One region of the Paenibacillus lutimineralis genome, then DNA from elsewhere that is predicted to be linked to it. Evidence: riboswitches for the same ligand, from Rfam matches in the RefSeq annotation. Region 1 holds a riboswitch; the other holds the start of a gene.
What was found. Region 1 has a riboswitch for S-adenosylmethionine ahead of EI981_RS23825 (methionine ABC transporter ATP-binding protein). Riboswitches for the same ligand answer to the same signal wherever they lie in the genome.

Region 1 (7,503 bases):
TTCTTCATCACATGCTGCATCGTCGGGGCCGCCGTGGTGGCTCTCTATCCTGTATTGCTCGTCGTTCTGCGCGTTGTCCGTAAGGAAGAACTGGGAACCTATCCGCGGGCACTACAGAAGGTCTTCAGACCGCTCATGCGCCTGCAGCGCGGTTCAGCAGGTAAAGGCGGAACCATGTAAGTTGCTAGTCGGCGGCGTCCTCCGGGAGCGCCGCCTTTGTTATACCGTACCTGTGCTCGCGACTGATGTCGCACAGGTACGGCGACTGCGGCGCGCTGATCCCGTTCAGCGCGCTCGGGTCCTTGAACCAATCCTCGCGCAGGATTGGTTCGTAGGGGGCGTCGCCCCAAACGTCCGTCAGCTTGGGGCTATAGAGACGCTGGCCGCCGGGCAGCGTCTCGCCTTCGGCAAGCTCTGACCCCTGGGCGGGGGTCAGAGCTTCCGCTGGATTGGCCGTGAACAAATCCGGCCAATAGTCCGCGCGCGAGCCCGTGTGCGGCACGCCCGCGGCGAAGCGCTGCGCGCCGCTGTGCACGGCGCGCAGGCCAAACAGCATCGCGTACAGGCTCTTGCCTAGCGCGATGCGGGCGGGCAGACTGACCGGGTTAACGACGCTGCGACCGGCCAGCCGGCGCACATCACCAGATTCAGGACAGTCTTGCCCGTCGGCTGCGGACTCACATTCTCTGAGTCCGTCTTCATCCCCGCTGTTCTTCAGCAGCGGGAATATGATATGATTCATGCCGAGCAATTGAATCAGAGCGGATTCATTGAAATCACCTATTGATATCTGATAATGCGGATGGCGAAAGACCTGCTTATCTATATAGTTCTGTTCATTAATGATAAGCCCGACAGTCAGTAGTGGACTGCTGCGGTCGATCCAGAACCGCTCCCAGAAGGGCTGCATGAAGCGGGAGACATGGAAGTGCGGAAGCAGGTGGAACAGGCTTCGGCCCATTTCGCGGCTCTTGGCATATAATAGAAGCTGCGGGAAGGCATCTTGGAAAATAAGCGCATTACTGCGCTCAAAAAAACGGTAGAAAGACTGTTTTCCCTCTTCATCGAATACATTCTGTAATCTGCTCCCCTTCAGGTCAGTCATCCACCAGCCGGCATTACGCGATACCATATGAGCCAGGAAGGCCCAGTGCAGCTCTGGATATTGCTCAAAAAACTGCCAATAAGCTTCGGTGCGTGTAATATTGCTAATTTCCGCCTTACGAGTCGCGTCGGTAATCTCTTCGGCAAGCTTTAGCTCGGCTTCTGTCCAGGGCTCGGCGATGCCTCCAAGTGCAGATTTACGGCGCAGCAAATCTTCAACTTCCGCCTTAACCGCATTGACCGCAGCCTCGTTCCAGTCCAGGGGCAATCGTTCTTCCCTTAATTTGCTGGAATTGGTCCACTGAGCAGTCTTGTCTTTAACAACTTCGCTGATCGCTGTAGGTAGACGAAGAATCAATTTTCTTAGACCCTCTTTGGACGTGTTATCCGGATCAGGGGGAATTTGCTGCGTCATGGTTGGACCTCGCTTTCTTCGAAGCATGTTGTCGTGTAGTTGATATAAGTGTGTGTTCAAAAAGGTAGGTTTTCAGCACCGAAGCTTATGCTTCCGATGTGCGTTTTTTCAAAACGCTTCAGTTGAATGAAACTAGGGCATGAGGAGTGGATTTTTTGAACATCTTCTATAAGTATGGCCGAAATATTTGACTTCCACACTTCAATTTGGTTGACTAGAGATACATCGATTTGGAGAATACATTATGAGAAAGGAATGAAAGTCAATGAGAAAAGTTACTTCCGCTGAGGAGTTCCAAGTCAGCATTCAATCCAGCAATTTGGTAGTCGCTGTATTTAAAGCGGACTGGTGCGTAGATTGCAAATTTATGGACCCGTTCATGCCTGAAGTAGAACAAAAATTTGAAGATCGATTGACCCTTGTTGAGGTCGATGTGGATCAGGTCGGAGACGTAAGTCAGGAACAGAACATCATGGGCATTCCTAGCTTTGTCGCTTATACCGACGGCAGAGAACTCGTTCGTTTCGTTAATAAACTCCGTAAATCACGTGAGGAGATCGAGGATTTCCTGAACAAAGCGCTGGATGTATATTCCGCACTACATAATACGGCGGATAGTAAAGAGAGCTAAGCAGTTCAGAACTAGACACGCTGCCCCCAACTCATTTGGCGGGCGGCGTGTTTTGTTTTTGAATATTTTGTCATGTTCCCCTATGATTGCATGGAGGATATCAGGTATAATGAAGTGGTATGAATTGTGAAAATTCCCTAACACTTTGTTATAGCAGGTGAAAATCATTGAAGACGAAGCATTTGAAATGGCTTAGTTATTTGTCCTGTTTTGTTATGTTCCTCGCTACCTTGGGCGGGAGCGTGGTGACGAAGACAGAGTCGGGACTCGGCTGCGGCAATGAATGGCCGCTTTGTCATGGGAAATTTGTACCGGCCCACACGCTTGCATCGATGATTGAATACTCGCATCGGGCGATAAGTGGAGCCGCGGGGTTACTTGCGGTAGGCGCATTCATCGCTTTCTGGTTGTACCGCAAGAACCGCAAAGACCTGCAGCTATATGCGCTGCTGGCGCTTATTTTTGTGATGGTACAAGCTTTTATGGGGGCAATGGCGGTAATTTATCCTACCTCGTCCGGTGTAATGGCCCTTCATTTCGGCTTCTCACTGATTGCCTTTGCAAGTTCAATCATGTTAGCACTCGGTATACGCACTGAAGAGACAACGGAGAAGAATTCCGGTCCGGTATCTGCTCAATCCGATGCACTACCGGTATCGATCGGCTTTCGCAATTTGACCTGGTTTGCCACATTATATACTTATATTGTTGTATACATAGGTGCCTATGTCAGCCATACGGATTCGGCGGGAGGCTGCAGTGGATGGCCGCTATGCAATAATGAGCTGATTCCCGATTTGACTGGCGGGACTGGTGTCGCTTTTATTCACCGTGTCGCGGCTCTGCTGCTCCTTGTACTCATTGCGTTAGTCGGACATTTGGCGTATTGGAAGCATCCGCATCACAGGGAAATTCGTAAATTAGGCATTGCCGCAACGGTCCTGATCATCATTCAGGTGTTCACGGGTGCGGGGATCGTATTTACTTTGAGCAATTTCGAAGTATACTTATTTACTTCACTCGCCCATATAATCGTGCTCGCTTCATTATTCGGGGTGTTATGTTATTTGAGTGTCAGAACGTGGCAGCTCAGCAGACAAAGCTCCAATAAGACTAGCGGCAAACGGATCGATGCATAGCTCGACGGGATCTTTGATAAGGAGATTACCAAAATTGCAAAATGCGTCTTTTTACAGCTGAAATCCAATCTTTTAGTCAAAAGAATGCAATAATGCAGGTATTTCCGCTTTTTATTATAATTGGGTAGAAATTATAGTGAGGAACAAAAGTCCACGATCTACTCGTGGGCTTTCTTCATATTTGCCATTTGTCATGAATCTGTTGTTGGTCTCGGCAGGCTGAAGCGCTAGTAACTGTTATACTGTGAACTGTGAAATGGAATATTAAATCATTGAAATAATAAAGACAGATATATAGATACGGCAATCCAGGCTGTTCAGGAAGGAATTTAAAATGGGCTGTAAAAATTTGCATGATTGGATAGATATGCTTCAGAGAGAGAATGAACTGACGATTATCGATGCTCCTGTTGATCCCTACTTGGAATTGGCGGAAATCCACCGTCGGGTCATTGACGACGAAGGACCTGCATTGCTGTTCACAAATGTAAAGGGAACTCCGTTCCCGGTGGCGACAGATCTGTTCGGAACGATCCGCCGCGTTGAGATGGCGTTCGGATCTCGTCCGGAGCAGCTAGCCAATCAATTAGTCACGATGCTAGACCGCATTATGCCGCCGAATCCGAAAGCGATCTGGAATGAGCGCGGCTTGATTCGGAAGTGCTCAAGGTAGGACTTAAGAATGTACCGAAGAGTAAGGCACCGATTCTTGAAGTATGTCAGAAGGATGCGCCTCTCCGCGAGCTACCAAAGCTGACAAGCTGGCAGGTTGATGGCGGTCCTTTTGTAACGTTGCCATTAGTCTATACAGAGAATCCGCTTCATCCGAAAGAGAACAATCTCGGCATGTACCGGATTCAAATCTATGATGATCAGACAACAGGCGTACACTGGCAAATTCAAAAGGGCGGTGGCTTTCATTACCATGAAGCAGAAAAGATGGGGCAAGCTCTACCGGTATCCGTCTTTATTGGCGGTCCGCCAGCGATGATTGCCTCGGCGATTTCTCCGGTGCCTGAGAACTTATCAGAGCTGCTGGTAGCTTCCTTTATTCTGGGAGAGAAGTTGCCGATGGTGGATAACCCGCTTGGCGGACATCGGATTCCAGCGGAGGTTGAATTCGCCATTCAGGGCGTTGTTTCTCCGTTCGAACGCCGTCCGGAAGGACCGTTCGGCGATCACTTTGGTTACTATTCCTTGCAGCATGATTTTCCGGTTCTGCATGTGAAGAACATGTGGCATCGGAAGAATGCGATTTACCCGGCAACGATTGTTGGCAAGCCGCGTCAGGAGGACTATTACTTGGGAGACTTCCTGCAGAAGCTGCTGTCTCCGGCATTTCCACTTGTGATGCCTAAGGTTCATTCCCTGTGGACCTATGCGGAGAGCGGCTTCCATGCGCTATCGTCCGCAGTGGTGCGGGAGAGCTATTCGCGCGAAGCGCTAGTTGCCGGCTTCCGTATTCTCGGTGAAGGCCAATTATCGTTAACCAAGTTCCTGATGCTGACGGATCAGAAGCTCGATCTGGCCGACTTCCGTCTGCTGTTGAAGACCGTGCTGGAACGTTTCGATCCGCGAAGCGATCTATTCATCATTAACAATACTTCGCATGACACGCTGGACTATACGGGGCATAAGCTGAACCACGGCAGTAAAGCGATTATGATCGGGGTTGGCAAGCCTGTCCGGGAACTACCGAAGGTTTATGACGAAGGGGATATCACTGAGATCAGTCAGATTTCTGTCTTCCATGACGGATGTCTTGTCGTATCCGGTGCATCCTATGAGGACGAGCCGGAATTAGCCGAACGTGTTCTGGCACGTTTACGGGAACGGGGAACAGCTTGGCCGCTCGCCGTATTGGTTGACGATGCGAAGACAGTAACGTATGATCAGACTTCATTCCTCTGGACCGTATTTACCCGTTTCAATCCAGCGAGCGATATTTATACGGCAAGTGAGGTGCGTCAGCACCATCTTGTCTATAGTCTGCCGATCGTGATTGATGCTCGTATAAAGCCCGGATATCCGGATGAATTGTTCCCTCCGGAGGATATTGTAAAATTAGTGGACGAGCGCTGGAAAAGCTATTTTGTATAATTGGGGAATAGAACTTTGTCGCTAACAGTGTGTTCAAAAAGACCGATTTTCAGCACCGCTTTTGCTTCCGATGTGCGTTTTTCAAAACGCTTCAGTCGGATGATGCTAGGGTGCGGACTTTTTGAACAACTTCTAGCAGGAAGCGAGGAATGAACATGCTGCGTAGCTTACTTGGGGAGCCACCCAGACAACCGGAGGAGAGACTGGACAAGGCGCATAAGGCGATGAAGGAGACCATTCGTATACTGCGTCATGAAATCGAGCTTAAACATGATCCGACGCATGATTATCGTAAGCTTGAGATTTGGATTCTGGGATTGATCTCATCGCTCAATGAACTGGAGGAGTGCTTGTTCGCCTCAAGTCTGTTCCGTAAGAAGGTTACGCATGATTCGGTAGAAGACATGGAACCTGCTGAGCGAGAGGATTATGCACGATACGTATTTTTCTACAAAGACGGATTTATACGTGTATTTGCAGTTCTAGACAAGTTGGGAACTGTGCTTAACGAGTTGTTCGATATGAAGATGGCTAAGATTAAGCCTCATTTCTCGTTCTTCACGGTGCTGCGTCAGCTTCAGCTCATTCCGAAGCATGCTGAATTGGGTAAAGACCTAAACATCATCAAAAATCAATATCGCGAAGCGCTATCTGAACTTAGACGTCGTCGCAACACGGAGATCCATTACATGAATTCAGAATTGCGTGACGATCTATGGCAACGGCACCAAGCCTTGTTCGGTAAAATCGAGCTGGAGAATTTGGACCTGCATATCCGCGATCTGGAGCAAGGCTATCAAATGGTGTGTGAGACGCTTGAGGCGGTATTTGTCTACACAAATCAAAGATGGAAGCAGCTGGCTGGGAGATAAAATACGTGGTGTGACGCGGAAAATGTGAACTGTGTCAAATTTCCTTTGACAAACTGTGAGAATGTTACTATACTCAGAATAGTTTCAGAAACTTAAATTAATAATTTCATAAATATTTCTTATCTAGAGTGGTGGAGGGAAAGGCCCGATGAAGCCCGGCAACCGATTTATCCGATGTTTGGTACGATACCAGAATCGATAAATGTCATGGTGCTAATTCCTTCAAAGTCTGTTTGCTTACAGCGGACAGGGCTTTGACAGATGAGAAGGCATTGTCTTTACGTAAAGAGAGCCCTTTGAATCTGTGTAGGGGCTCTTTTCTTATATTTTCTGGAAGATTCATGATTAACAGTGGTGAGAAGAGCGGTCAATCCGCAGTCCACCATTGTAGTGGGGGGCAATTCGCTATGATTGAACTCAAGCAGCTAACGAAGACATATGGCGACAAAAAGAAGAAAACAACTGCCTTATCCGGGCTTAATCTATCCGTTGGTAAAGGTGAAATATTTGGTGTGATCGGTCATTCCGGCGCAGGAAAGAGTACGCTAATCCGCTGTATCAATCTGCTGGAGCGTCCGACGGAAGGCGAAATTTGGGTCGGCGGTGTGGAGCTAACAAGGCTTAACAAGCGGGATTTGCAGGAGAAGCGGCGAAAGATTGGCATGATTTTCCAACATTTTAACTTGCTCTCTTCGGCAACGGTATTCGATAATATTGCATTTCCGCTGACACTGATTCATACACCGAAGCAAGAAATTGAGAAGAAGGTCAGTGAGCTGCTTGAGCTGGTCGGTCTTCAGGAACATCGTAATAAGTATCCATCTCAGTTGTCGGGTGGTCAGAAGCAGCGTGTCGGCATTGCCCGGGCGCTAGCCAGTGATCCAGATGTACTGCTCTGCGATGAGGCGACATCCGCACTTGACCCGCAGACAACGGATTCTATTCTCAAGCTGCTACTGGACATTAACAAGAAATTTGGCTTAACGATTATGCTAATTACCCATGAGATGCATGTCATCCAGAGCATCTGCGACCGTGTTGCTGTTATTCATGCGGGCGGCATCGTCGAAGAGGGGCCGGTTGCAGAAGTATTTCTGAAGCCGAAGCATCCTGTGACGAAGGAATTCATTGATCGCGATGCCCAAGGAGAGGAAGGCTTCAAGCTGGCGGCGGCCTCGCTAACAAGCGGATCTAAGCTGGCAAGGATCACTTTCCTCGGTACGAAGACCTATGAGTCGATTA
Region 2 (7,503 bases), 690 kb from region 1:
TGAATGTCCGATGAAGGTTACAAATCTTGTTGAAGTGCTCTCAGTGCTATCGGATAAGAAATCAAGATCATTTGAGCCAGTCATAGTATAGCCCTCCTTAAAATGCAATGTCTTTTGTCATTATATCTGAAAAAATGGCATTTGTGGGAAAACAGCATTCATCGTTGACAGTACTTTATAAAATGGTACAATTAGGAATAACAGTATACGTTTAGGGGAAGCACCTCTCTTGCTATGGCAGGGGGGTGCTTTTTGTCGTTGTTAGCGCCCTATAGCGTTGCTGAAAACATAGAGGAGGCGAAATAGAAGAATGCGGATCGTATTTTTGAACAGCTTGGAGAGAAAGACCCTGGAGGACAGGACGATTGAGGCACAGATTTGGATTGGCGAAGATGAAGGTATATGGCATATGGGCTGGAATGAGCTGGAGTCGGAAGGTCAGCGGGAGACGATCTGGTTCGAAGGGGCATCGTGGTCGGAAATGCTGCTCGTATATCGTCATCGTCTGGCTGCCAAGCTGAGTGAAGGCTTCAGGCCGATTATCGATGGCATATGGGATGAGCGGGATATTGCGCAGGGTCGGGGAATGGTCGCACAGAGGCTGATCTGTTACAGTGAACTGCATCCTAATGAGGAATTTTATGCTGAACTGGCCTCTTGGCGTAGAAGGAAGGCATCCATGGAACGCAAAGCCCCTTACTTGATTGCTAGCAATCGTCTGCTTAAGCTGATTAGTGTGTTTTGTCCGCATAGCAAGGAAGAATTATTGCAGCTTCCTGGTGTTGGCGAGAATAAGGCGAATGAATATGGAGCCGAGCTAGTAGAGCTGTCGAAGGTTCGTGAACAACCTCGAGCGTTCCCACTCGATTGGGTGGAGGAGAGGATTGATGATGAAGTCTTCCGATCCTGGGTATACAAGCAGAAGGAGGCTAAATACCGTGCTGAGATGGAGAAGTTCAGCCTGCGTCGCAAAGTGCTGGAATGCTTGGCAGAAGGACAGAATATCAGCGATATCTGTCTTCATAGCGGACTCGAACGCAGGGAGGCGTTAGAACTGCTTGAGAGTCTGGAGAAGGACGGCTATCAGATGGATGATCTGATCAAGCTAGAGCTTCAGAGTATGCCTGAGCAAGAGCAAGTGGCAGTATGGCAAGCGTTCGAAGAGCTAGGTGATAATCTCCTTAAGCCGGTGTTATTGCGTGTGTTTGGAGCAGAGGCTACAGAGGACAGTCAAGTGGATCTGCTATATGAGCGTCTAAGACTGATTCGTCTCTCTTTCAGACGCAATGCGGGTTCGGTTCGGAAAGCGGTATAGAGGTAGTTGGACTCGTAATTATAGATTGCCCTGCAAGAAAAAGCGAGGAATATCCATCAAGGGAAGACCCGATGGTGAATATTCCTCGCTATCTGTTCAAATCCAGTCCCGCTTGCGGAAGAGATAGAACATCCCTGCCCCAAGTATGGCCATAATGCCAAGGACAACATAGTAGCTGTATCTCCAATGCAGCTCAGGCATATTGTCGAAGTTCATTCCGTAAATACCCGTTATTAGGGTTAGAGGGATGAAGATCGTCGTAATTGCCGTAAACACGCGCATGATTTCGTTCGCCCGGTTAGCGATCGAAGCCTGATAGGCTTCTCTTAAGTTTCCGACCAGTTCGCGAAACGTATCAAAGTTTTCGGCGATTTTTACCGCGTTCTCATAGATATCGCTAAAGTATTTTTGCAATTGATCATCGATCAGGCGCAAATCTTTTTTATTTAAAATGTTAATAACTTCTTTTTGCGGGCCAAGGACTTTCTTCAGCCATAGTATTTCGCTTCGTAGACCGATAATTTCATTCAGGTGCGAGCGCTTCGTATGCATCAGTATATCTTCTTCCAAATTCTCAATCTTCACTTCAATCCGGTCGCCAACGGTAAAGTAGTTGTCAACGACAAGGTCGATCAGCAGATAGAGGAACCAGTCTGGCGAACTAACCTCCTGCTCCCAAAGAAGCGGCTTGACTGCGCGAAGTTCATTGATTTTCTGCTTGGTAACTGTAATGATATAATGCCGTCCAAGAAAAACGTTCAGTGCACGCAGGAAAATTTCCTCATCATCGTAACGGATACTGTTCACAACGATGAAATAGTGATTCTCATAGGTTTCAATCTTTGGCCGCTGTTCTTCTTCAGACAGGCAGTCTTCCACTGCCAGATCATGCAATGAGAATAGAGGCTGAAGCAGAGCGAGATCCTCGGCATCTGCATCAATCCAATAGAACCCTTCCTCCGGAGGGGTTGTCGTAATTTCCACGTCCTCTATTGGTGTGAATACACCTTCCTTGACATGACGAATTTTCATATTAAGTTCACTCCCTTTTCCTGGCTATTACGTCAGGTATGCTCTCTTTAAGGTTCGAGCACAGGAAAAGACAGCGTCAGTTGAGGCAGACATGCGAAAGAGGCGCCACTACATATAGCTCCGTGACAAGAAAGTGCCCGCGCTAAATCCACAGGTCGCCTGCTGACCGTTTTTCCTATGCGGTTGTATCCTATAACTCTGCGGACTCGGGTCGCCTTCCATCTCGGATTTTTCACCTCTTTGTTCCTGAATTTTAAAACACTTGTCTAGTATAACGCTGTGCCATCAAATGTTTCAAGAGGTTGTTCAAAAAGTCCGCCTTTGATAAGAAAACCTCAAACGAGGCTATTCAAGGATGAGCGACCGCGATTTAAAGGTTGGTTTTCTTGTGATATAGAATTTCACATTCAACCTTTCGGTGCTGAAAACTGGCCTTCTGGAACTTTTTTAAGGAAAAATGTTCATTTCGAGCTGGGGTTAGAGGCTAATAAACCAAAAGAAATGAAAGTCTTGTGAAAATGCAGAAATGATGTATAATGAGATCAGTAAATTCAAATTTAAAACAATTGAATACAAAATACATTTTTTCTTATCAAGAGTAGGTGGAGGGACTAGCCCGATGATACCCGGCAACCGGCGAATTTTGCACGGTGCTAATTCTTGCAGGATCAGATGCCCTGTCGGCGTATGATCTCTGAGAGATGAGAGAGGTATATTCAGTCAGATATCAATGGCCTTTCTCGATTTATACGAGTGAGGCCATTTGTTGTATCTCCAGCTATTAAATGAGTGTTCAAAAAATCCGGTTTTCAGCACCGAGAAGGTTGGGTGAAGCTAGGGTCTGAGGCGCGGAGCGTACGTATTTTGTACGTGAGCACCTGAGATGTTTCCGGAGGAAACATGACTTCGTAAGCATTCGCTTAGACCCGGCTGAATTCAAGATTCGATGCAGAGTTACTTCTTGATCCACTTCGTGATCAAAAGCGGATTTTCGAACTTCCTCTTTGAGATGACAGATGATTTGTATTCAAATCCATGAAATGAGGAGTGGGAACATTATGCCAATCAAGATCCCGGATTATTTGCCGGCCAAGGAAGTACTGAATCAAGAGAACATTTTTGTGATGGATGAAAGTCGGGCATATCGTCAGGATATTCGGCCACTCCGCATTGCGATACTAAATCTTATGCCAACAAAAGAAACAACGGAGACACAAATACTACGCTTGCTCGGAAATACACCGTTGCAGGTCGATATCGTGCTCTTGCATCCAAGCTCCCATACGTCGAAGAATACATCGGCGGAGCATCTGGAAATGTTCTATAAAACTTTTGATGAAATCAGGCATCGCCGCTTTGACGGTCTGATTATTACAGGTGCTCCGGTCGAACAGCTCGAATTCGAAGAAGTGAACTACTGGAAGGAATTGCAGGAGATATTCGATTGGAGCAAGACCCACGTTACTTCGACCCTGCATATATGTTGGGCTTCACAAGCCGGTTTGTATCATCATTATGGCGTACGAAAAATTCCTCTGGACCAGAAATGCTTCGGCGTATTCCCTCATACGGTGAATAAGCCTCATGTGAAGCTGCTGCGCGGTTTCGATGAAGTGTTCCAGGTGCCACATTCTCGTCATACGGACGTATTACGAGCAGATATTGAAGCTAAAGATGAATTGGAAGTTCTTGCGGAATCCGAGGAGGCAGGTATTTATCTCGTAGCCACCAAGGATGGCAAGCAGATCTTCGTAACTGGTCATTCCGAATATGACCCGAGCTCTTTGAAATGGGAATATGATCGTGATGTAGCCAAGGGACTCGTGGTCGATCTACCGCTTCACTATTATCCAAATGACGATCCTTCCAAAACGCCGGTGTCTACCTGGAGATCGCATGCCAACTTATTATTCTCCAATTGGCTCAATTACTATGTGTATCAAGAGACACCTTATAACATTGATGAGGCGAAAGATTTCGTATATGAGATTTAAGTCCGTGTTTAAAAAGTCAGATTACTCCGTGATCAAAGGGAGACTTTTAAACAATCTATATAAATGATGAGAGGAAAGATTGGCATGGATAAGAAGTGGCATATTGAGAGTAAGCTGGCACAAATCGGCTCAGTGGAGGAACCGGTGACGGGAGCGGTCAATTATCCAATATATCAAGCAACGGCGTTCCGCCATCCGCGTCTCGGACAGAGCACGGGATTCGATTATGCTCGTACGAAGAGCCCGACTCGAGCGGTGCTTGAACAAGCGGCGGCCGAATTGGAATGCGGAGATGCCGGGTTTGCCTGTAGCTCCGGTATGGCGGCACTGCAGACGGTGTTTATGATGTTCGCCCAAGGCGATCACTTGATCGTATCGCTTGATTTGTACGGAGGTACATATCGGCTGCTTGAACGGATATTGGCGAAATTCGGAGTAACGGCCTCCTATGTGGACACGAATGATCTAGATAAGTTGGAGAGCGTACGTCAGCCGAATACAAAGGCTCTATTCATCGAGACGCCGACGAATCCATTGATGATGGTTACCGATATCGGTAAGGTAAGCAGTTGGGCAAAGCAGCATCAATTGCTGACTATCGTCGACAATACGTTGCTTACGCCTTATTTCCAGAGGCCGCTTGAGCTTGGTGCAGACATTGTAGTTCATAGCGCGACGAAATACTTGGGCGGACATAATGATGTTTTGGCCGGAATTATTGTGACCAAAGGAGAGAAACTGTCTGCCGAGATGTTCTTCCTGCACAATTCCTTGGGCGCTGTGCTTAGCCCGTCTGATAGCTATCAGCTCATGAGAGGTATGAAGACACTGGCACTGCGGATGGATCGTCACCAGAGCAATGCACTGGCGATCGCTAAATATTTGCAGAACCATCCACAGGTGGCGGAAGTATTCTACCCAGCTCTACCAGACCATCCAGGCTATGAAATTCAAAATCAGCAGAGCAGCGGCAATACGGGCATCTTCTCCTTCAAAGTGACGGACGCTCGCTATGTTGAGCCAGTGCTGCGACATCTTAAATTGATTACCTTCGCGGAGAGTCTCGGCGGTGTTGAATCGCTGATGACTTATCCAGCTGTACAGACCCATGCCGATATTCCGCTTGAGATTCGTGAAGCAGTAGGCGTTGATGATCGATTGCTGAGATTCTCGGTAGGAATTGAGCATGTTAACGATCTGATCGAGGATTTGGGCCAGGCTTTGGAGGCAGCTAGCGTCGAGGTTGAAGGAGGAGAGATTCATGAGTAACTTCCATTCGGGCGATGAACAAGATCGTAAGTTTGAGACTAAATTGATTCACTTCGGTGGCGAGTTGGATCCCAGTACGGGGGCTTCGAGCGTACCGATCTATCAAGCTTCCACCTTCCATCATCATGATATCTATAATCCTCCGGAATACGATTATAGCCGCTCAGGGAATCCAACGCGCCAGGCATTGGAGGATTATATTGCGGTATTAGAAGGCGGTGTGAAGGGCTTTGCATTCGCTAGCGGCATGGCCGCGATATCAACAACCTTCATGCTGTTCTCGGCGGGAGATCATCTGATTGTGACTGAGGACGTCTACGGAGGAACTTATCGACTGTTATCGAATGTGCTGAGCCGGATGAATATCGAGACGACTTTCGTCGATATGACTGACCCAGAGCAAGTGAAGGCGGCCTTAAGACCAAATACGAAAGCTGTATATATGGAGACACCATCTAATCCGACGCTGAAAATTACCGATATGGCCGAGATTGCTGCTTGGGCTAGAGAGCACGGCTTGCTCAGCATTGTTGATAATACGTTTATGACCCCATATTATCAACGTCCTATTGAACTTGGCGTAGATATCGTGCTGCATAGCGCGACTAAATTTCTTGGCGGACACAGTGATGTGCTGGCCGGGCTCGCTGTTGCACGTGACGAGGAGCTGGCCCAGCGCCTAAAATATGTGCAGAACGGGCTTGGCACTGTGCTCGGTGCGCAGGATTCGTGGTTGCTTATGAGAGGAATGAAGACGCTAGGTGCACGAATGGCGTACAGTGAGATCAGCGCTCGCAAATTGGCGGATTGGTTGCAGAGTCGAAATGATATCGAAACAGTCTACTATCCGGGACTAGAGCAACACCCTGGACGGGCAATTCAGGAGAAGCAATCGACAGGGTATGGCGCGGTTGTCTCCTTCGATGTTGGCTCGGGAGAACGTGCGAAAAGGTTGCTCAGCGAGGTTAAGCTGCCACTAGTCGCAGTGAGTCTCGGTGCGGTCGAGAGTATTCTATCCTATCCAGCGATGATGTCTCATGCTTCCATGCCGCGCGAAGTTAGACTGGAACGTGGAATCGGAGATGGTTTGCTGCGATTCTCAGTCGGACTAGAAGATATTGATGATCTAATCGCTGATTTAGAACAAGCTCTTAGCAGCAGTAAGATTTAAGGATTCATCGCTTAGCACCTGATCCTAAATCAGGTGCTGTTTTTATGGGCTTGAGTGTGTTAGGATAAATTTATCTGATAATTAATTACATTTGTGATAGTTTTATATTGAAGTAAGGGAGGGCACTATATGACAGCTATTGATCATATACTTGATAAAGCACTTAAGGGGGAGCGCGTTAATCTGGAAGAGACGATCGCCTTGTTCGAATCTGATGAAGTTGAGAAGATGGGACATGTGGCGAACAATCTGATGGAGCGTAAACATCCTGAGCCATTGACAACATTTGTCATCGGTCGCAACGTGAACTACACCAATATTTGTGATGTCTATTGCCGTTTCTGTGCATTTTATCGTCGGCCTGGATCGGAAGAAGGTTATGTTCTGCCAACAGAGACGATTCTGCAGAAAATCCAGGAAACCATTGATGTGGGCGGAACGGAAATTTTAATGCAGGGCGGAACGAATCCTAACTTGCCATTTAGCTATTATACGGATCTTCTAAAAGAAATCAAAACTCATTTCCCGGACATTACGATGCATTCCTTCTCTCCGGCTGAAATTATGAAAATGAAGGAAGTCTCGGATGGCCTCTCGCTTGAGGAAGTATTACGGCAAATTCATGCTGCGGGCCTGGATTCCTTGCCGGGCGGTGGTGCTGAGATTCTTGATGACCGCACACGGCGGAAGATTAGCCGTCTGAAGGGCTCCTGGAGAGATTG

Region 2: linked by a shared signal. The riboswitch ahead of metA (homoserine O-acetyltransferase MetA) and the one ahead of EI981_RS23825 (methionine ABC transporter ATP-binding protein) in region 1 are both predicted to bind S-adenosylmethionine.

The regions. Positions count from the first base shown of each region.
Region 1 is NZ_CP034346.1:5,383,894-5,391,396, reverse strand. It holds gene EI981_RS23855 (putative polysaccharide biosynthesis protein) at 1-180, shown strand, start outside; gene EI981_RS23850 (DUF2515 family protein) at 185-1,519, opposite strand; gene EI981_RS23845 (thioredoxin family protein) at 1,785-2,150, shown strand; gene EI981_RS23840 (COX15/CtaA family protein) at 2,318-3,289, shown strand; partial or broken gene EI981_RS23835 (UbiD family decarboxylase) at 3,624-5,389, shown strand; gene EI981_RS23830 (Cthe_2314 family HEPN domain-containing protein) at 5,545-6,261, shown strand; SAM riboswitch class I at 6,378-6,529, shown strand; gene EI981_RS23825 (methionine ABC transporter ATP-binding protein) at 6,669-7,503, shown strand, end outside.
Region 2 is NZ_CP034346.1:4,689,601-4,697,103, reverse strand. It holds gene EI981_RS20965 (DUF3055 domain-containing protein) at 1-84, opposite strand, end outside; gene EI981_RS20960 (HRDC domain-containing protein) at 311-1,315, shown strand; gene corA (magnesium/cobalt transporter CorA) at 1,412-2,347, opposite strand; SAM riboswitch class I at 2,934-3,055, shown strand; gene metA (homoserine O-acetyltransferase MetA) at 3,406-4,341, shown strand; gene EI981_RS20945 (PLP-dependent transferase) at 4,426-5,610, shown strand; gene EI981_RS20940 (trans-sulfuration enzyme family protein) at 5,603-6,781, shown strand; gene mqnC (cyclic dehypoxanthinyl futalosine synthase) at 6,911-7,503, shown strand, end outside.